4 regions of the Arthrobacter sp. RT-1 genome follow, and region 4 is predicted to be linked to each of the others. Evidence: riboswitches for the same ligand, from Rfam matches in the RefSeq annotation. Region 4 holds a riboswitch; each other region holds the start of a gene.
The links. Region 4 has a riboswitch for S-adenosylmethionine ahead of DXK94_RS11285 (aminotransferase class V-fold PLP-dependent enzyme). Riboswitches for the same ligand answer to the same signal wherever they lie in the genome.
Positions count from the first base shown of each region.

Region 1 (5,299 bases), on a different contig from region 4:
GACGTGGCGGATGACATCAAGGAGCGGACCGCTGCCAGCAGCAGGGCCTTCGGAGCGGTGAAGGTGACAGCCGATATCGGAGGCCACTCCTGGCAGACCTCGCTGTTCCCCGACACCAAACGCGGCACCTATCTTCTGCCGGTCAAGAAGACCGTCAGGGACAAAGCCGGGATCGGCGCCGGGGACACCGTGGAAGTCCGGCTCGACTTCCAGCCGGACCATGCTCCACAGAACTAGATCTGTTTGAGGGCCTGTTCCAGGTCCCGGATCAGGTCATCGGCGTCCTCAAGCCCCACGGACAGCCGCACCACGCCGTCGCTCAGGCCGATGGCGGCACGGCCTTCCGGCCCCATGGCGCGGTGCGTGGTGGTGGCAGGGTGCGTTATCAGGGACTTGGAATCGCCAAGGTTGTTGGAGATGTCGATGATGCGCAGCCCGTCCAGCAGCGCAAAGGCGGCTTCCTTGCCCGAGCGGCCGCCGGACGGAGCAAGCTCCAAAGTGAGCACCGTACCGCCGGCGCGCATCTGCTTGGCCGCAAGCTCATACTGCGGGTGGGACTTCAGGAGCGGGTACTTCACCCAGCTCACGGCGGGCTGCTGCTCCAACCACTCGGCGAGGCGCAGGGCGGTTGCGGAAGAGTGGTTGACGCGCAGGGACATGGTCTCCAGGCCCTTGGTGAGGACCCACGCGTTGAACGCGGACAGCGACGGCCCGGTGTGGCGCATCAGCTGCTTGACGGGCCCGTCAATGAATTCCTTGGTGCCCAGGATGGCGCCGCCCAGAACCCTGCCCTGGCCGTCAATGTGTTTGGTGCCGGAGTAGACGATAACGTCCGCACCGAGCTGGCCACAGCGCTGCAGCAGGGGAGTGGCAAAGACATTGTCGACGACGACGGTGGCACCCGCGGCGTGCGCGAGTTCGCTGACCGCGGCGATGTCCACGATCTCCTGCATCGGGTTGGACGGCGATTCGAAGAAGACGGCGGTGGTGGGCTGGGACAGGGCCTCACGCCACTGCTCCAGGTCCGGCCCGTCCACGAAGACCGTCTCCACGCCCCAGCGGGGCAGGATTTCGTTCAAAATCACGAAGCAGGACCCGAACAGCGAACGGGCGGCAACAACGCGGTCGCCGGCAGCCAGCAACGCGCCGAGGGCGGTAAAGACGGCGGACATGCCCGACGCCGTCGCAAAGCACGCCTCGGTGCCCTCGAGCAGGCGGAGCCGCTCCTGGAATGTGGCCACCGAGGGGTTGCCGTACCGGGAGTAGACGAAGCGCTCGTCCTCACCCGTGAATGCCCGCTCGGCGGCGGCAGCGGATTCGTACACGAAGCCCGAGTTCAGGAACACGGCCTCGCTGGTTTCCTGGAAGTTGGTGCGGTCCAGCCCACCGCGGACGGCCTGGGTGTCAGGGCTCCAGCCGGCGGCGTCGTTATTGAAGGTCACTTAGTTCTTTCCCAGGTTGGTTGGCAGGCCGCGGTTCTTCCAGCCGTTGACGGTGCGTTCGCCGTAGCGGTCCGGCTCACCCTCGAAGCCCTCCAGGACGTTGTACGAGGTGAAACCGGCCTGGGTGGCGGCGATGGCCGCGGAGATGGAGCGCTGGCCGGAGCGGCAGATGAACAGCAGCTCGGTCCCGTTGTCCTCCGGCGCCTGCTGGCTCAGGTCTTTGATGAAATCGGGGTTGGGAATGCCGCCCGGGAACGTCCACTGGATGAACAGGGGATCATTGTCAGTGGCCTTGGTGTCCGGAATGCCGATGTGGGCCCATTCGCCCTCGGTGCGCACATCCACCAGGATGGCGCCCTGCTCCAGCTTGGCCCAGGCCTCCTCAGGCGTCAGGTCTCCTGCGTAGCTCATGCGTGGCCCTCGCCGTCGAACTCGAGGTCCTCGGTGCCTGACTCCAGGTTGTCAACAGCAGTGGCGACGGCGGCATCAGCCGAAGCGATGGCCGCCGGCAGGACCAGGGCCTGGGCAACGATGACGCTGCTGCCATTGAACGTTGCTGCCGGGCTGCCGTGCAGGACATAGCCCTCGGCCAGGGCGGTGGAAATCCGTTCACAGAAAGACCTGTCATCCGGGCCGGTGACAAGCCGGTACGACAGTCTCTCTTCAGGGGCAGGTGCGTCAGACACGACGGATCTCCTTCTCTCACGCTTGCAGCTCGAATCGGTCGATATGCCGAGTATTCACCTGAGGCACCCCGCCGCGAAAGGGAGGGTTGCCGACCGGCCAGTCAGGGCTTGGCGCCGGTACTCATTACTCCCCAAAAACGTAACATCTGGCACGCGGAGCCGCACCGCCGCCGTCGTCATGTTCCGTAACTGAACGGTCCGGGCCGTGGTGGGCGACGATGCGCACCTCAGCAAGGGAACGTCCGACGGCGGCATCGCCGCAGGTGGGCGGGCGTTCCTTACCGTCCGCCAGGCCTGCGTCCGGATAGAGTTCACGTGGGGCATCGCCCCGTCACCAGGTCATCAGCAGGGGGTCCCATCAGCATGCGTACAGCCGTGCCTCGAGTCCGCGCCGGGTCATCCACCGTGCCCCTCCACCGGAAAACGCTGGCACTCCTCGCCGTGGTGCTGATGGCCCTCATCGCCGTAGTGCTCCCCGCCGGGCCCGCGCAGGCCGCACGGAGCTTTCCGGAAGAGGGGAAGCCGCTGCTGGGCGCAGTCCTTGAATGGGGCGAGGATACCGCCGCCGATTTTGCGGGCCGCTTGGGTGCGTCACCGGCCGTTTTTGGCCATGACATCACCTTTCCCTACCGTCCATCCGAGCAGGACGACATTGAGGGCTTCCTGGAGCAGTCCTCGCTGCAGGGCGCCCACGCGATGCTCACGGTGAAACCGACGGTGCCGCTGGATCAGATTGACGGCGCGGCCGCGAAAGCCTTCGCCGGCGAGGTGCGGGAGCTTGCTTCCACCTTCAAGGGCCAGCTGCTGATCCGGTTTGCCCCGGACATGAACGCAAGCTGGGTTGAATGGGGACAGCAGCCCGCTGCCTACCGCGCAGCGTTCCAGGCCGTGACGGCGGCGTTCCGGGAGGCTGACGGCGGCACGGTGATGGTCTGGGAACCGTACCTGGGCACGGACTATCCGTTCGGCCGGAACCGGAACGCGCCTGCGCAGGGAAGTGAAGGGTTCGCGCTGCTTGACACCAACGGTGACGGCCAGTGGGACGGCGGAGACTCAGCCTACGCCCCCTACTATCCCGGGGACGATGCCGTGGATTGGGTGGGCCTGACGGCCTATCACGACGACACAGCCGGCGGTGCGGCGGTCAATACCGTCCCCCGCGCGGGGGAGCTGCAGGAGATGCTGACGGCCTCCGGCGGGGAAAACTTCTACGCCACCTATTCGGAGGGGCGCGACAAGCCGTTCCTCCTGCAGACCGCCGCGTTTTACAGCCCGGCTTCCGGTGGAGCCCCGGAAGCGGACATCAAAACGAGCTGGTGGGACCAGGTGGTGGGGACGGCCACTGATGCCGGGTTCCGCATGACAGGGGCGGTGGTGTGGGATGAGCGGACCAGTACCCGGGATACCGGAGTGGCAAGCATCGACTGGCTGCTCACCGGAAACCCGGGCATCGCCAAGGCCGCCCTGGGCAGGCTGGAAGCGTCCCCCATTGTCACCGGCCCCGTCACCGAGGTCAGCTCCGGCAGTGCGTTCGTGCGGGCCAACACCCTCACCGGGGCGGCTGCGTGGACAGTGGGGGCGGCGCTCCTCATCCTCCTGGTCGCCCTGTGGCAGATTCCCCGCCGGGTCAATGCCGCAACGGCGTGGGGATACTCAGACCCGTCCAGCAGGGATTCCCGGGTGGATATGCTGCGCGGCCTGGCCATTGTTTTTGTGGTCGTCAACCACCTGGGCATGACCTCGCTGTTCCAGTTGCTCACGCAGGAAGCGGTGGGGTTCGTCTCAGGCGCCGAGTTGTTCGTCCTGTTCTCCGGCCTGGTGGTGGGCATGGTGTACGGGCCCTGGGCCAAGGACGACTTCGGAACGGTGGTGGACCTCACCTCGCGGAGGGCGGGCAAGCTCTACCTGACCGCGCTGATAGTCCTCATCGGCGTCTTCCTGGCCTCGCTGCTGCCGATCTTCCGGACCGACGCCCTGACCACCTTCGTGGACCAGGGAACCGGCGGCGCGGGGCACGACGGCGCCGGGCGCACCTATTACCTCTACGCGGGCATGGAGTCCCTGTTCCAGTTCCCGGTGCCGCCACAGGTGCTCCCTGCCATCCTGCTGCTGCAATTTGGCCCGTGGCAGTTCAACGTGATGGGACTTTACGTGGTGCTGCTTCTGGTCAGCCCGCTGATCCTCGCGGCGCTCAACCGCGGCAAAGCCGTTTGGGTGCTGGCCGCCGCCCTGGCGGTTTACGCCGTAGGCTCGCTGACCCGTTTCCGGCTCCTGCCGTCACAGTTCGAGGACTCGTTCCCGCTGCTCGTATGGCAAGTGCTGTTCGTGATCGGACTGGTGGCGGGGTACCACCGGCGCAGCATCGTCGCCTGGCTCTCGGCGAGGCTCTGGGTGGTGGCCGCGTGCACCGCCGTCGCACTGCTGTTTGCGTTCCTCTCCTGGGGCAACCCCTACCTGGCCAACGGCTTTGACGTCCGGCTCGCCATCATCCCGGACACCCTGTACCGGTCGCTCTATGATCTGCTGTTCTCCCGGACGTACCTTGCGCCGGGACGGCTGCTCAACGTCCTGGTCCTGGTGGTGGCGGCCTACGCCTTCCTCACGGCGTACTGGAAACCCGTGCGGCGCGCGCTCGGCTGGTTCCTGATTCCGCTGGGCCGCGCCACCCTCTACGTGTTCATCATGCACGTGGTGCTGATCGCCGTCGTTGCCAATATCCCGGCCCTGCAGCAGGAGAACGTGCTGCTTAACACTGCCGCTTACGCCGCGGTACTGGGACTCCTGTGGGTCATGGTCCGGACCAGGTTCCTCTTCCGGATCATTCCCACGTAGGTGGGCCCTAACAAACTGAAAGGGCGTGAATCGCCGGCCAGGTGCCGGCGGTTCACGCCCTTTTGTGTGGGCTCTTAGACGAGTCCGGGGTAGCTGGTCATGATGTAGTCCGCAGCGGCGGGCCCCTTCATGCGCAGGCCGTTGTGCCCCGGCGTGATCCTGTTTTTCATGGCCGCCCAGAATTTTGACTCCGGACCGGGGGCCTGCTGGTTGATGAAGCACCAGCTGGTGTAGAGGCCGTAAAGGCGGTCCTGGTCCAGCGTTGAGTCGGAGGATTGGTCGATGTAGGTGGCTTCATGGAGGAAAAGGTCGAACTGCGAATTAGCCATGACGGCGTCC
Region 1 covers NZ_QRGQ01000002.1:80,177-85,475, forward strand. Annotated here, with positions in the region: gene DXK94_RS01745 (DUF1905 domain-containing protein) at 1-237, shown strand, start outside; gene DXK94_RS01750 (O-succinylhomoserine sulfhydrylase) at 234-1,442, opposite strand; gene DXK94_RS01755 (rhodanese-like domain-containing protein) at 1,443-1,853, opposite strand; gene DXK94_RS01760 (DUF1737 domain-containing protein) at 1,850-2,128, opposite strand; SAM riboswitch class IV at 2,142-2,257, opposite strand; gene opgC (OpgC domain-containing protein) at 2,492-4,960, shown strand; gene DXK94_RS01770 (hypothetical protein) at 5,035-5,289, opposite strand.
Region 1: another riboswitch for S-adenosylmethionine. It lies ahead of DXK94_RS01760 (DUF1737 domain-containing protein); the one in region 4 lies ahead of DXK94_RS11285 (aminotransferase class V-fold PLP-dependent enzyme).

Region 2 (5,299 bases), on a different contig from region 4:
CCACCCGTCCCAAGCCAAGAGTGTGACTGGTTGTGACTTCCCCGGCCCGGGCACGCCGGCCCTGGCTGCCTGTTTGCTGTGGAGGCTGCCTGCCCGCCTGACGTTCCGGCCGCCGTCGCGCCTTGATCCTGGTCAGGCGCCCGACGCCGCCTTTGCTGCACGGAAGCCGGCCTCAAGGTCGGCCAGGATGTCGTCGATGTGCTCAATGCCCACCGACAGGCGGACCAGCCCGGGGGTCACGCCGGCCACGGCCTGCTGCTCCGGGGAGAGCTGGCTGTGGGTGGTGGACGCAGGGTGGATGACCAGGGACCTGACGTCCCCGATGTTGGCCACGTGCGAGTGCAGCTCCAGGGCGTCCACGAACCGTTTGCCGGCCTCGGCACCCCCGGCCAGGTTGAAGGACACAATGGCACCGGTCCCCTTCGGTCCGTACTTTCGGCCGCGCTCGTACCAGGGGCTCGAGGGAAGGCCCGCGTAGGCGACGGATTCGACGTCGTCACGCGCTTCCAGCCAGCGGGCAACCTCCGCGGCGTTGGCCACGTGGCGTTCCACGCGGAGACTCAGCGTCTCCAGACCCTGGGCGATCAGGAAGGCGTTGAACGGCGAAACAGCAGAGCCCAGGTCCCGCAGGAGCTGGACGCGTGCCTTAAGGATGTAGGACAGGTTGGCGCCCAGGGCGCCGCCCTCCCCGAGGTCACGCCCATAGACCAGCCCGTTGTAGGTGGGGTCCGGGGTGTTGAAGCCGGGGAACCGCTCCGGGTCCTTGCTGAAGTCGAACTTGCCCGAGTCCACGATGACGCCGGCGATGGCTGAGCCGTGGCCGCCGAGGTACTTCGTGGCTGAGTGGACCACGATATCCGCGCCCCACTCGAGCGGACGGATCAGGTACGGCGTGGACAGCGTGTTGTCCACGATCAACGGCACACCTGCCTCGTGGGCGGCCTGGGAGACGCCTTCGATGTCCAGGACATCCTGCCGCGGATTGGACACCACCTCGGCAAAGAAGAGCTTGGTGTTCGGCTGCACGGCGGCGCGCCACTGGGCCAGGTTGTCCGGATCCGCCACGAACGTGACGCTGATGCCGAACTTCTTCAGGGTGTGGGCGAAGAGGTTGTAGGTTCCGCCGTAAAGGCTGGGGCTCGCGACAATATGGTCGCCGGCCTCGGCAATGTTCAGGACAGCGAAGGTCTCGGCTGCCTGTCCGGAGCTGAGCAGCAGGGCTGCCAGGCCGCCTTCGAGGCTGGCAATCCGTTGCTCCACCGCGTCCTGGGTCGGGTTGCCGATGCGCGTGTAGATGGGCGCCAGTTCCGCCAGCGCAAACCGGTTCGCGGCGCTTTCCGCGCTGGGGAACACAAAGGACGTAGTCTGGTAAATGGGCAGCGCACGGGCGCCGGTGGCGCTGTCCGGTTCCTGTCCGGCGTGGATCTGGCGGGTTTCGAAGGACCATCCGTTGGACATTCAAGGCTCCTTTGACATGGGCCCGGGGCGGGCTGGGAGCACCACGGGCCGCGCTTGCCATCCGGCCGTTGCCGGACAGCCAGGTCCTCACCCGGGGCACCCCACCGCGGATGGAGGGTTGCCGGCCAGCGAGCCGGGGCTTGGCGCTGGCGCTCATGACCTGAGCTCAGTGTAGGAACATTGCCGGCTGGCCGGACAGCATTGTGACGAACATAGTCCTGCAGGTTTCGCCGCCTGAAGGTGGCCCGTGAAGGGGTTGACCTCGGAAAATCCCAGTAAGGCAACCCTTAGCTGAGAGCCCGATCACAAAGTGCCAAGATGTTGGCATGCGCATGGATCACGTCTCTTACGCCTGTGAACACGATGGCCTCGCGGCCACTACCGAACGTATTTCCTCTGCCCTCGGCGTTGAGGCAGTGAAAGGCGGGGTACACCCCCGGTTCGGAACCCGGAATATGATCATCCCGCTCGCGGGACACAAATACCTCGAGGTGGTGGAGGTCCTGGACCACCCCGCATCGGACAAGGCACCCTTCGGGCAGGCAGTACGTGCCCGCTCGGCGGCCGGCGGCGGATGGATGGGCTGGTGCGTCGAAGTGGACGACCTCGCCCCCTTCGAAGAACGCCTCGGACGCTCCGCCGTGAACGGCAACCGGAAATTCCCGGACGGCCGTGAACTGGTGTGGAAGCAGATCGGCATCCTGGGGCTCATTGCCGACCCCCAGGTTCCGTACATGCTCAAGTGGGAGGGCGACCCCTCCCTGCACCCGTCCAACGCCTACGACAGCAACGTCAAGATGAGCTGCCTCACCATTGCCGGTTCGGCTGCCCGGGTCACCGAGTGGCTGGGCGAACCGGTGGAGAAGCCGCTGGAAGACGTGGCCGTGGAGTGGGTGGCGCCACACGGGACGCCGGGCATTCTGTCAGTTACGTTCGAAACCGCCAGCGGAGCCGTCACAATCTGACCTCCTGCTGCGTGGTCCGGTGCTGCCGGATCACGCAGGGGCACCCCCCTTGGGTTCCCTGTCCGACCATCTTCGGCCGCCATCAGCATGTGACAACGAAGTCACCTGCCGATGGCGGCCGAATCCATTTCCTGGCGTGCCCGGTCTTGGTTTGCCGGTTCCTTGGTTTGCCGGGTTCTTGGTTTGCCGGGTTCTTGGTTTGCCGGGTTCTTGGTTTGCCGGGTTCCAGACGGTCGCAGACAGCAAGGGTGGAATGCGTGCTGGACCCGGCATGCTGAAATCCCTCGGTGCTTTGTCAGACCCCCCTGTCATAGTTTTCCTATGGCAAGCAGGGCGGCATTGGAAGCGTTGGAGGTCCTTGAGGCGTCCCTTGCTGAGCTGGGTGCTGTGCTGCGTGGGACCGGTGAGGGTTTTGATCCGTTGCGGGAGCAGGCTGATCGGAGCCTGGACGGGCTCGCCGGGGTCGCCCGGCTTGAAGCACGGACCGCGGCGTTGAAGGTGCATCTTGCGGCAGGGTATGCAGAAGCTGCCAAGGCTGTGGCGTCACGGGCCATGGTGCCGTCCGGGGCGATGGCGCAGGAAGCGTCGATGGTCGCGGAGGTCGCGGGTGTGTTGACTATTGGTGCGCGGGCTGCCGGTGTGCTGCTGGAGCAGTCGCAGGTGCTGGCCAATGTTTTGCCGTTGACCTTGGCGGGGTTGCAGGACGGTAGCTTGTCGTGGGCGCACGCGAAGGCCATGGTGGAGGAAACCGCCACCCTGGATCGGGCCGGGGCCGCCGCGCTGGAGGAGCATTTCCTGGGCCCGGACGCACCGAACCTGGCCACCGGGTGTGCGGGGCCGGGTGAGTTGGTGCCGCACCGGTTCCGGCACAAGGCCCGGATCTGGCGCGAACGCCACCACCCCGAATCCCTTGAAAAACGCCACGCCAAAAGTGTCGCGGAGCGGCGGGTCGAACACCGTCCGGACCAGGACGGGATGGCCTGGTTCCACGCCTACCTCCCTGCCGATACCGCGTCGGCGATGTGGAACCGCACCACCGCCCTGGCCCGGGGACTGCAGGGCCCGGACGAGTCCCGGACCCTGCCTCAGATCTGCGCCGACATCTTCGCCGACGCCGTCCTCAGCAACGGACAGAACGGGCAGCACGGGCAGACCGTGCAGGATTCCGGCGGTACTGTTGCGGAGGTCCGTATTCCGCACGCGGAGGTCCTGGTTACGGTGCCCGTGTTCTCGCTTATGGGTCTGACGGATGAACCGGCGATGCTCGACGGCTACGGCCCGATCCCGGCGTCGATGGCGCGGAAGTTGGTGGCGGACGGTGCTGGCTCGTTTTATCGGGTGCTGGTGGATCCGCGGGACGGGGCGCCGCTGGAAATCGGGCGCACCAGCTACCGGGTTACGAAGGCTATCCGGCGGTGGCTGCGTATGAGGGACGGGAAGTGCCCGTTCCCGGGCTGTTCCAACAACTCCCTGGACAACGAAGCTGACCATTTGTTGGCGTGGCATCACGGCGGGACCACCGGGATCAGCAACCTGGGCCAGCCCTGCCCGAAGCACCACCGCCTGAAGCACACCAGTGGTTGGACACCCACCCCGGCCACCAAAAACGAACCACCCGGCTGGATTTCACCAGCAGGCCGAAGATACAAAAGCGAACACCAGGACTGGGAACCACCACAATGGCCGGATCAACTCAGGCGCGAGCTGCATCGGAAGCGGAAACGGAGACAACTTTCACGGCGGAAGCGAAACGTGCACCGGCCGCGGTCATTGACCAAGGGTGGTCCCTACGGCTACCCGGACCTTTGCTACATCGGGCTGTCCCCGGGTGAGGAAGGCCTGTTGCGTGTCCTGCACGGGACCGGAAACTGAGCAACGGCCCGCTTGTGCCCCGCCCGTCGTCGTGCCCGCCTAGCCCAGGCCCACGGACCTTCCAAAAAGGCTGAAGCCGACAAAAGCGACGATGTCCAGCAACGCATGTGCAATGACCAGGGGCATGACGCGCTTGGTCCGGGTGTAGAGCCACGCGAAGACAATACCCATGACCACATTGCCGATGAACGGCCCGAAGCCCTGGTACAGGTGGTAGCTTCCACGCAGGAGCGCGCTGGCGGCAATGGACAGCGGCACGCTCCAGCCAAACTTGCCGAAGCGGTTCAGCAGGTAGCCCACCACGATGACTTCCTCCACCACGGCATGCCGGATGGCGGACAGGATCAGAACCGGCACCGTCCACCAGTAGGCGTCCAGCGCACTGGGAATGATCGCGGTGGTTATCCCCAGCGCCCGGCCCGCGGCGTAGAGGCCGAGCGACGGGATGCCGATCAGGGCCGCCAACCCCACCCCCTGCATCATGTCCATTCCCGGCCGCGCAAAATTGAAGCCCAGCTTCCGGAAGGCTGAGCCCTGATTGCCAACATCTCCGGACGCCGCCTGCCGCTGGTCAGTGAGGAAATAGATCACCAGCAGCACAGGAACCAGCGCGAAAATGATGTCCAGCAACTGGTAGGTCAGGTCAAAATACTCGCGTGTACTCTGGGAGCGGTTCAGCGTTGAGGTGCCCTCGGCCAGCGGCGCACGGGTCATCTTGTCCAGGAGCTGCACCACGGAGTACACGGCGGACTGGCCAAGGGAGAGGCCCAGTACAATCCAGACTTCGAACTTCAGGCGGCGGCGGGAGGGAACCAACATGTACCCATCTTGCCTGCAGTTGCTGGGTCAAGCCTGACCGAGCAATCCACGCGTGGCGCCGGCGGTATTCGGAGGGCGGTGTGCAGGCCTGCCGTATCCAGGCCGGAGGTATTGAGGCTGGGGATATTCAGGCCGGGGATATTCAGGCGGGATATTCAGGCCGGGGATATTCAGGCCTGCCGTAT
Region 2 covers NZ_QRGQ01000017.1:42,102-47,400, reverse strand. Annotated here, with positions in the region: gene DXK94_RS14600 (bifunctional o-acetylhomoserine/o-acetylserine sulfhydrylase) at 133-1,458, opposite strand; SAM riboswitch class IV at 1,504-1,619, opposite strand; gene DXK94_RS14595 (VOC family protein) at 1,785-2,423, shown strand; gene DXK94_RS14590 (HNH endonuclease signature motif containing protein) at 2,745-4,295, shown strand; gene DXK94_RS14585 (CPBP family intramembrane glutamic endopeptidase) at 4,335-5,114, opposite strand.
Region 2: another riboswitch for S-adenosylmethionine. It lies ahead of DXK94_RS14600 (bifunctional o-acetylhomoserine/o-acetylserine sulfhydrylase); the one in region 4 lies ahead of DXK94_RS11285 (aminotransferase class V-fold PLP-dependent enzyme).

Region 3 (5,299 bases), on a different contig from region 4:
GTGCACTCCCCTGCCGGCGCGGTTCCTTGGCGATCGTAAAAGCGTGCACCCTGGCGGGGACGCGCTGGTCATCGCAGTCAGCCTGGGGCCTCATTGGAGCAACAGCGGGAGCCGCGGCGGAGCTCCTGGTTACTGCCCCGGCAGGGCAGAGATCGGTGACCAGACCGGTACCTGCGCATTCACGGACGGCGGCGATCCCGGCGGCGAGTGCGGACTTGTCCTCAAAAGGCCCGGACACCGCCATCACCGTGCCATCGGGGGCCAGAAGCCGGAACCTGAAAAACGAATCTGAGTCGACAAAAGCTTCGAACTTTCCGGCCATAAGAAATCCTTCCGGTCTGCGGGATCCTGCCCGGCGACATCCTTGTCGCCAGCTGGTCTGTGCGCGGTGCTGCGCATGTTCCCGCGGGTTTGGTCGAACGAATTGGTGATTGCATCACGTGGTGTTGATAAGTCTGTCGTCCAATGACGCAGCCTCACAAGACCAGCCGGGTTAACCCTATGTAAATTGCCATACTTTTGGGAAGACAAACGGCGGGCCACCCACTCGGGTGACCCGCCGTCGTCGTCCCCACCCACTCCCTAGCCTCGCAAGCTCGGCCAGGGAACCCTGCGGGCGTGGGCCCACACGTCAGTCGTTGATAAGGTCGTTCACCACGATGGTCTGGTCACGGTCCGGGCCCACGCCGATGGCGGAGAACCGCGTGCCGGACAGCTTTTCCAGGGCCAGCACGTAGTTGCGGGCGTTCTCGGGCAGGTCAGCAAGGGTGCGGGCACCCGTGATGTCCTCGGTCCAGCCTTCGAAGTATTCGAAGATGGGCTTGGCGTGGTGGAACTCGGTCTGCGTCATGGGCATCTCGTCATGGCGCACGCCGTCCACGTCGTAGGCCACGCACACGGGGATCTGCTCGATGCCGGTGAGGACGTCCAGCTTGGTGACGAAGTAGTCCGTGAAGCCGTTGACCCTGGATGCATGGCGGGCCAGGACGGCGTCGTACCAGCCGCAGCGGCGCGGGCGCCCGGTGTTGACGCCGAATTCCCCGCCGGTCTTCTGCAGGTACATGCCCATCTCGTCGAAAAGCTCGGTGGGGAACGGACCGGCGCCCACGCGTGTGGTGTACGCCTTGATGATGCCGATGGAGCGGGAAATGCGGGTTGGGCCGATGCCGGAACCCACCGAGGCGCCGCCGGCAGTGGGGTTGGAGGAGGTGACGAACGGGTAGGTTCCGTGGTCCACGTCCAGGAATGTTGCCTGGCCGCCTTCCATCAGGACCACCTTGCCCTCATCGAGCGCCGTGTTCAGGACCAGGGTGCTGTCGATGACCAGCGGACGGAGCCGCTCGGCGAAGGAGAGGAAGTACTCCACGATTTCCTCCACCAGGACGCTGCGGCGGTTGTAGACCTTCACCAGCAGTTCGTTCTTCTGGCGCAGGGAGCCCTCCACCTTCTGCCGGAGGATGGACTCGTCAAAGACGTCCTGCACGCGGATGCCCAGCCGGGCCACTTTATCCATGTAGGCCGGGCCGATGCCGCGTCCGGTGGTTCCGATGGCGCGGCTTCCCAGGAACCGCTCGGTCACCTTGTCCAGGACCTGGTGGTACGGGGCCACGAGGTGGGCGTTGGCGGAAACCCGGAGCTTGGAGGTGTCTGCGCCGCGAGCCTGCAGCCCTTCGATTTCCTGGAAGAGTGCTTCGAGGTTCACCACGCAGCCGTTGCCGATAATGGGAACCGCGTTGGGGCTGAGAATGCCTGCCGGCAGCAGCTTGAGTTCGTACTTTTCACCGCCTACGACGACGGTGTGCCCGGCGTTGTTGCCGCCGTTGGGCTTGACGACGTAGTCCACGCGGCCGCCCAGAAGGTCAGTGGCCTTGCCTTTTCCTTCGTCGCCCCACTGGGCTCCTACGATCACAATTGCTGGCATGGGATCCTCCCCCATTCGTTCGGGCTGCCCGGGTCCGGCCATGGAGGTGGCTTGCCCGGTGCGGCGCCGTTCATGAGAATGCCCCGAATGGACCGGCCGTCGCTGGTCCGCGGGACGGGGCAGCGATGCAAGAGTTCCGGGGCTCTTACCACCCAAGTTTAGCCGATGAGCGACTTTGTCCACTCGTTGGGCCGCCGCGGTCCTTCTTGCAGGGTAAAGGACTCCTGCAGGCAAGGACCGCGGCGGGTGGGCGTTATGGCTACTCGCCGTCGGCTTCCTCGCCCGGCCGGGACGTCTGGGTGGCAAGGCTGTCCCAGAAGGAGGTGTCGGCGTCGGCGATGGAGCCGTCCGCAATTGCTGCCGCGGTTGCAGTCAGCGTGGTCACGGTCTGCTGGATCAGGTAACCGTTGCTGCGCAGGCCCAGGGCGACGCCGTCCGCGTAGTGGTCGGACATGCCACGCATTTCGAAGAGCAAGGTTGCGATGCCGTACTCAACGGCAATCCCATTGCGGCTGATGGTTTCGGCGCTGCCGCCCACATACTTGCCCAGGTGGCCCCAGCCGGTGGAGTCGACGTTGTTGAACACCACGGCGCCCAGCTGCTTGGACTTTTCCACCACGGCAGGATCGGCGTTGGGTGTGGTTGGGTAAAGGATGGACCCCGAGACCAGCTTTCCGTCGCGTTCGCTGCGTGTGCCCTGGTGGTGCAGGTCGATCATGTAGTCGATCTTGTGCTGGCGCATCACATTGTTGTGCAGCGCCTGCGTTTCCGGCTGGATCTTGTCCACGTGGTCGCGGTTGAGGTCCACTTCCTCGGCGTTGTAGCGGGTCATGTTGCGGTCACCCTTGGCCAGGTAGTCATCCAGCGGGAAGTTCACGTCCCCCATGGCGCCGTCGGCGTTCAGCATGGGAACGATCAGGATGTTCACGCCGTCCAGGATGTCCTCCGACTTGCCCGTCCCGAGGTGCTTGACGAATTCCAGGGCGCCTTCGGTGGTGAGCTGCTCATTGCCGTGCTGCTGCGTGAGGTACAGGATGGTGGGTTTCGCCGGGTCCGAAATGTACTTGACCAGGTGGATGTCGCGTCCCTTGACGGTCTGCCCGATGACCTCAAGCTCCATGGCGGACTGGCGGGCATCCTGGTCCTTCAGGAAGGAAACCATCTGGTCATAGCTGGCCAGCTTCGAGGTGGTGATTTGGCCGTTACCGTCGTAGTTCGGACCTTCACCCACTGAATGGGCGAGCGGTGCCGGTCCTGCCACAACGGCAAGAGCAAGGGCTCCGGCGGCCAGGGTCCTGAAAGTTGCCACGGTTTTTCTCACGGTGCGTTACCTCTTTCGAGTGCATTAGGTGCGTCCAGCCCGCTATGTCCCCCATTGCCGGCTGTGACATCAGCCAACCAAGCTGGACAGAACCTGTCAATGGACATGACTGGTGTCCGCACCCAGTTATTACGAATCGAAAGCTGTTAACGCGGCGCGACATATGGCGAAGCGAATTTGCCCCCGCCCGCGATGGTGGATTTAAGTGACAGTGAACCATCCGGAGCGGCCAAGAGACCTGGCTCAATGACGCCGCAGCAACCCGTCAGGGCAGGACACGTCCTGCCTGCAGAAGGTGCTACTGCCAGGACCGATGGAAAGGAAAATCCAGCATGTCCCTGAACACCGACCACATCCGCGTTACCCACGCAGGTTCGTTGCCGCGCACGCCCGAGCTCATCGCCGCCAACGCGGCGCGCGAGGAAAACCCGGCCGACGTGGAGGGATACAACGAACTCCTCACCGCTTCCGTTGTGGACCTGGTCCAGCGTCAGCAAAGCCTGGGCATCGATATCCCGAACGACGGCGAGTACGGCCACGCGATGTCCGCCGCTGTGGACTACGGCGCATGGTGGTCCTACTCATTTGCCCGGATGGGCGGCCTGGAACTGGACAATGACGCCACATGGGCCGTTGAGCCGAAGGAATCCGCCCCCGGCAACGTCCAGCTGACGGGATTCATCCACCGCCGCGACCGCGTCCTTTTTGCCGAGGCCTACAACGATCCCACCAGCGGCATCTTCACTGGCGGCGCCAAGCCGTTCCCGAAGGTCACGGGACCGCTGGTGTACACGGGCCAGGACGCGGTGGCCTCGGACGCTGCCAACCTCAAGGCAGGCCTTGCCGCAACCGGATTAAAAGAAGGATTCGTGGCAGCGCTCTCCCCCGGCAGCGCATCACGGATCACCAACGAGTACTACGCCACGGAGGAGGAGTATATCTACGCCTGCGCGGACGTACTCCGCGAGGAGTACAAGGCCATCGTGGACGCCGGCCTCATTTTGCAGATCGATGATCCCTCCATTGCTGAGAACTGGGACCAGATCAGTCCGGAACCCACCGTTGAGGACTACCTCAAGTTCACGCAGATCCGGGTGGAAGCGCTGAACTACGCCCTCCGCGGCCTTCCCGAGGAGCAGGTGCGCTTCCACCTCTGCTGGGGCTCCTGGCACGGCCCCCACACCACCGACCTCCCGTTCGCGGACCTCGTGGACACAATGCTGCAGATCAACGCCGGCGGGTACTCCTTTGAGGCCGCCAACGTTCGCCACGAACACGAGTGGCGGGTGTGGGAGGACACCAAGCTCCCCGAGGGCAAGGTCATCATCCCCGGCATCGTCTCGCACGCCACCAACGTGGTGGAGCACCCGGACCTCGTGGCAGACCGCATTGTCCGTTTCGCCGAGGTAGTGGGCCGCCAGAACGTCATTGCCTCCACGGACTGCGGCCTGGGCGGGCGCGTCCACCCCCAGATCGCCGTCGCCAAGCTTGAAGCACTGGGAGAAGGCGCCCGCCGGGCAACCAAGCGGCTCTGGTAACAGCCGCCCCTTCTCCGCCAGCCAGGACCGCCGGTTCCCTGCTCCACAGTATTGGATGCAGGGGACCGGCGTTTCGTTTCTCCGGGCTTGCTAAACTGGAACAGGCCGACCCGGAATCGGTCCACCCCATCTCAACCGCCGCTCATATGTGGCGCCTTCGTGCGCCCATATCCGCCGGCGGCAGCACCGCCAATCCCCGCAGGAGATCCAGCACTACATGACAGCCCTGGCCCCCGAATCTTTCCATGAGCAGCTCCTGAGCCGCCGCTACGAACCCAATGTTGCCGCCGTCAATGAACTGTGCGATTCCCTGCAGGAGACCCGGCCCGGCACGGTAGTGCCCTACGTCGACCCCATGCATGACGTGGACGAATGCCGCATTATCAGCCTGTTCTCGAACATCGGCGCGGCCGACGAGTCCGGCTTCATCACCCCGGGAGACCAGGACGCCGCTACCCGCATGCTCGGCATCCAGTGGAAGCTGGGCCTTCGCCCCGAGTTCGTCATGCCCTGGAACGT
Region 3 covers NZ_QRGQ01000040.1:221,938-227,236, reverse strand. Annotated here, with positions in the region: gene DXK94_RS19235 (YegP family protein) at 1-322, opposite strand, end outside; gene DXK94_RS19230 (adenylosuccinate synthase) at 632-1,921, opposite strand; gene DXK94_RS19225 (M14 family zinc carboxypeptidase) at 2,181-3,230, opposite strand; SAM riboswitch class I at 3,456-3,562, shown strand; gene DXK94_RS19220 (cobalamin-independent methionine synthase II family protein) at 3,575-4,780, shown strand; partial or broken gene DXK94_RS21565 (uracil-DNA glycosylase) at 4,998-5,299, shown strand, end outside.
Region 3: another riboswitch for S-adenosylmethionine. It lies ahead of DXK94_RS19220 (cobalamin-independent methionine synthase II family protein); the one in region 4 lies ahead of DXK94_RS11285 (aminotransferase class V-fold PLP-dependent enzyme).

Region 4 (5,299 bases):
CTAGGCGGCCAGCGCTATGCCCGCCGCTGCAGCTGCAAAGCCCAGGGCCAGGTTTGCCACGATGTTCAGGGCTGCGGAACCAAAGCGCGCCTCACTCAGCAGCCGCACGGTGGCGGTGGTCCATGAGCTGAAGGTTGTCAGGCCTCCGGCGAGGCCCGTGGCAAGTCCGGCATGCCACTCGTCCGGCAGTCCCAGCCGCCCGGTCAGGCCAAAGGACACCCCGATGATGAGGCACCCCAGCACGTTCACCAGCAGCGTGGCCCAAGGCCAGTGCGGCCTATCCTGCCGTCCCGCCATCCGGACCCTGCGGGTGGGAAGGTGATGCGCGAACCAGCTGTCGATGGCGAAGCGCAGCAGTGAGCCCAGGACGCCGAAGATTCCCACCAGCGCGGCAGCGGTCATGGCCTGCCGCCCGCAGCGTCAGCCTCCGATGTCCAGGGGAGCAGCCTGCCCACACGCCACCCGAGGCCGGCAGCCCCCAGTCCGAGGAGCAGTGAGAGCGCCAGGTAGGCAACCCAGACGGGATGCTGGCCTGCCCGGGCCAGTTGATCCACCGCGAACACCACGGCAGAAAACGTGGTGAAGGAGCCCAGTAGTCCGGGGCCCAGCCCCGCGCGCAGCCAGAACGCTGTCCCCGGCCGGGCCATCCAGGCCGTCGTTAGCGCCGCCAGCACAAAGCTTCCGGCGGCATTGATCCAGAGCATCACCCAGGGTATTGATCCGGGAATCTCGGGAAAGGCCAGCCCCAGGCCATAGCGGAGTTCACTGCCCACCAGGCCACCGGCGGCCACCGCAAGCCAGGCCCGCGCAGACGGCATTCCCGAAGGGCTCATCCTGCCGGTTGCATCTCAGCCGTCCGCCAGGATGCAGCCAGGATGCGGCTGGTCGCTGTGGACCCACAGGGCCGAGGTAATCTCGTCGGCCAGGTCGTAGTCCCGGGTCCGGCCGGAGTTGCGGATGCGCACCACCAGCGCACCGCCGAACGGCCGTCGCCCCACCACCTCCACCTCGGCGTCGAGGTCTATCTCCTCCGCGGACAGATAGCGGAGCAGATCCGGGTTGTCGTCGCTGATCCGGGTGATCCTGCCGGTATGGCCCTTGTCCAGCTCACCCATCAGGTGGGCCCGGGGCATCAGAACCTTGCCGTCGGCAGTGGGAATCGGGTCGCCGTGCGGATCACGGCTGGGGTCGCCAAGTTTGGCAGCAACCCGTTGAATGAACGTGTCCGAGACAGCGTGCTCCAGCAGTTCGGCTTCATCGTGGACTTCGTCCCAGCTGTAACCCAGCTGCTGCACCAGGTACGTTTCGATCAGCCGGTGGCGCCGCACCATGGACAGGGCCAGCCGCAGGCCGGTGTCGGTCAGTGTGATGGCACTGTACGGTTTATGGTCAACAAGGCCCTGGTCCTTGAGCTTGCGGACCATCTCCGACACCGACGAGTTGGCCACCCCCAGCCGCTGGGCAAGCTGCGAGGACGTGATGGGCTTGTCCTGCCATTCAGTGAATGAGTAGATGACCTTGACGTAGTCCTCGATGGAGGAGGAGGGCGCGCTGGTCTTCACAGGACCAAGCCTACCGGGTGCCGGTGGACCGCAACGGCGACGTTCTTCATGCTTTGACGGCCCGCCACGACAGGGTCAGGTACGGCAATTCCAGGTCCTCATCGTCGGCATGGCCCAGGTGCTCATGCAGGTACCAGTCAAGGTTGGTGAGGACCTTGGCCCGGGTGGTTTCGCCGGCGCGAAGATAGTAGCTGCGGGATTTGGTGAGCTCCATCAGATCCCTGGTGCTGACAAGGTCCTGCCAGTGCGTCACGTGGCCTTCAAGGTGTCCGAATTCGGGGCCCACCACGGGCCGGTGGTCCGGCTTGTACACGTCCCCCGCATGCATGATGCGGGAAAGCCGGTGCACCCACGGGACGGACGTGTCCAGCTGGTTCCAGACCAGCCCGAGCGTTCCGTGCGGGCGGAGTACACGGGCCAGTTCCGTGCTCGCCGCGAGGGGATCGCACCAGTGCCAGGCCTGGGCAACGGTGGCGACGTCGAACGCCGCCGCCGGCAGGCCCGTCGCCTCCGCGGTGCCCAGGACGGCCGTGGCGTCCGGATAGTGCGCCGTCAGCTGTCCCAGCATGTCTGCGGATGGATCGACGGCGGTCACGGCCAGCCCAGCGGCCAGCAGGAGTTCGGTGAATTTGCCGGTGCCGGCGCCAACGTCCAGCGCGTCACGGGCTCCGGCAGGAACGAGCCATTGCGCCGATTCCGCAGGATACCCGGGCCGGACCCGCTGGTAATGCTTGCCGCCGTCCTGGAAGCTCTGGCCGAGCTCCCGGCGCCGCCCATGATCAAGCCTGGGGCCACCCCGAACCACCTGCGGCCTCCTTCACTAATGCCCTGCGGTATCCTCCGAATTTACCGCATCCGGGTCCGGCAGCAGGGCACGGCCGGTCAGCCGCTGGCGACGGTCAGTCGTCAATGCAGGGAGCAGCCCCCGCGGTTCCCGGCGTGTTCGGAGCCCAGTGCGGGTAGGTGCGGGTGTCGTTCGCGGGAACCCAGCGGCCGGCGTCCACCACATAGTCCCAGCCCAGCCCGTCGCGGCGGAGGGTGGCGATGCCTGCCAGGAGCCGCTCGGCATCCTCGAGCCTGGAACCGAGGCCGAAGCTGGCACGAAGGGACCCGGAGGGAAGCCCCAGCCGCTTCAGCAGCGGATGCGCGCAGAAGCGCCCGTCCCGCAGCCCCACCCCGTGCTCAGCGGAAAGGTACGCGGCAACGAGCCCTGCGTCGTAGCCCTCGACGGAAAAGTTGACCACACCGATGGTGTCCGTGTCCGCGTTGGTGTCTTTGAAGATCTGGTGGACCGTGACCCCGTCGATGTCCTGCAGGCCCTCCACCAGGAACGAGCGGATGGCGGACTCGTGCGCGTGCCAGCGGTCCTGGTCCAACCCGGCGATGACCTGGGTGGCGCGGGCAAGGGTGGCCGCGCCCAGGACGTTGGGGGAGCCGCCCTCGTGGCGGGCGGGGCCTGTTGCCCAGCTGACGCCGTCGAGCCTTGCTTCCTTGACGGCGCCGCCGCCGGCAAGGTGTGGAACACCGGCGTCGAGCCAGTCAGGGCGTCCCACCAGGACACCGGCGCCGAAGGGCGCGTAGAGCTTGTGGCCGGAGAACGCGACGTAGTCGACGTCGTCCGCGCTGATGTCAATGCGGCGGTGCGGCGCCAGCTGGGCGGCATCGACCACGATCCGTGCGCCGTGCTGGTGGGCGAGCGTTGCCAGGGCGCGGACGGGAAGGATCTCGCCGGTGACGTTTGAGGCACCGGTGATTGCCAGCAGGCTCACGCCGCCCTGCTCCAGCTCAGCGCGGACGGCCTCGATGGTTCCCGCGATGGTGTCGGCGGCAACGATGCTGCGGTGGGGTACTCCCTGCCAGGGCAGCAGGTTGGCGTGGTGCTCGATGTCCAGGTACAGGACGTCACCGGCATGGCGTCCGTCAGCGACGGGCAGGCAGCCGGCCAGCAGGTTGAGTGAGTCCGTGGTGTTCCTGGTGAAGATGACGGAATCATCCGGCCGGCCGCCCACGAAATCGCGGACGATGCTGCGGGCGTTCTCGTACACGGAGGTGCTGATTTGCGAGGCGTACCCGGCGCCGCGGTGGACGCTGGCGTAGTACGGCAGGATCTCGTTGAGGTAGGCGGACACCACCGAGAGGGCGGGGGCAGACGCGCCATAGTCGAGGTTGGCGTACCGGACATGCCCGCCGGCGATCAGGGGCGCCTGGATTTCCGCGCCGGTGACGGCGGCGAGGGGGCGGCCGGCGATCGCCTGGCGCGCGTCGAGGGCCGTTGCAGCTTTGGTGGTGATGTCGGCGTTGGGGGAGACGGTGGCAGTTGTCACAGAGACCTCACTTCAGAACAGGACTCCGGCATAGAGGAATCCGCGCTTGCCGCATCCGCTCCGGACCGGCCTGGTCGTCACCCGGGGCACCCCACCGCGAATGGAGGGTTGCCGGCCAGCAAACCGGGGTTTTGCGCTGGCACTCGTGACCTGGTTAAGAGCGTAGAACATGGGGCGGCCAGGTTTGAAGCCGGCGCAATTGTTAAGGCTTTTGTTACGCGCCGTCGCAAAAGGCGTATCTAGCCGAAGAAAACGACGGCGGGCGCCTCCTTTCGGGGCGCCCGCCGTCGATTCTTCGGTCAGGTGGTGTTGGGGCCGGGGTCAGAGAAGGTCGTCGAGGCCCGGGTTCAACCGCTGCAGCACCTCGGAGTGCAGGATGGAGTTGGTGGCCAGGGCGTTGCCGCCGAACGGACCGTCCTCGCCCTCCAGCGACGTGAAGCGGCCACCCGCCTCCACCACGATCGGTACCAGGGCCGCCATGTCGTAGAGGTTGAGCTCGGGTTCGCAGGCGATGTCCACCGACCCTTCTGCCACCATGCAATAGGACCAGAAGTCGCCAAAGGCGCGGGTCCGCCAGACGTCCTCGGTCAGGCCAAGGAACTCGTCAAGGTTTCCGCGTTCCTTCCATCCGCCCAGGCTGGAATATGACAGTGAAGCGTCGGACAGGCTGGAGACGTCGGACACCCGCAACCGGGTGGCCGCGGCAAGTGAACGGCCCATGTAGGCGCCCATGCCCTTGGCCGCCCACCATCGCTTGCCCAGTGCCGGGGCACTGACCACGCCAACTACCGGCTCGCCCTCGTCAACGAGGGCAATAAGGGTTGCCCACACGGGCACGCCGCGGACAAAATTCTTGGTGCCGTCGATGGGATCGATGATCCACCTGCGCGAGCCGTGGCCGGTGCTGCCAAACTCCTCACCGAGTACTGCGTCCCGTGGACGGGAACGGGAGAGCTGGCCGCGGATGGCTTCCTCCGCTGCCTTGTCCGCATCGGTGACCGGCGTCAGGTCAGGCTTGGTCTCCACGTGGAGGTCCAGTGCCTTGAAGCGGCTCATGGTCTGGTCATCCACGGAGTCGGCCAGGACGTGGGCCAGGCGCAGGTCATCGTTGTAGCTCGAAGCGGGTTGGATCATGGTTCCAAACTACCGTCTGCGGGCGGTTCTGCTGGGAGATCGGCGTTGTCAGTTGACGCTGCCGAGCTCCTTGGTCTCCTGCGCTTCCATGCGCGGATCCGCTCCGAGGAGTCTCCGCAGGGACGCAAGCCGGGCTTCGCCGGTGGGACCCGCATGGCCTCCGGCCACCCAGGCGTCCAGGCCGCAGTCCACCGCCGTGGCAGTGTGCTTGCAGCCGCGTTCGCAGTCATCGATGCCCGGCGATAGGTCCGGGAAGGACCGCAGGATCCGGTCCGGATC
Region 4 covers NZ_QRGQ01000012.1:28,943-34,241, reverse strand. Annotated here, with positions in the region: gene DXK94_RS11305 (CrcB family protein) at 1-402, opposite strand; gene DXK94_RS11300 (CrcB family protein) at 399-833, opposite strand; gene DXK94_RS11295 (metal-dependent transcriptional regulator) at 849-1,562, opposite strand; gene DXK94_RS11290 (class I SAM-dependent methyltransferase) at 1,609-2,367, opposite strand; gene DXK94_RS11285 (aminotransferase class V-fold PLP-dependent enzyme) at 2,462-3,886, opposite strand; SAM riboswitch class IV at 3,924-4,037, opposite strand; gene hisN (histidinol-phosphatase) at 4,208-5,020, opposite strand; gene DXK94_RS11275 (ribosome small subunit-dependent GTPase A) at 5,069-5,299, opposite strand, start outside.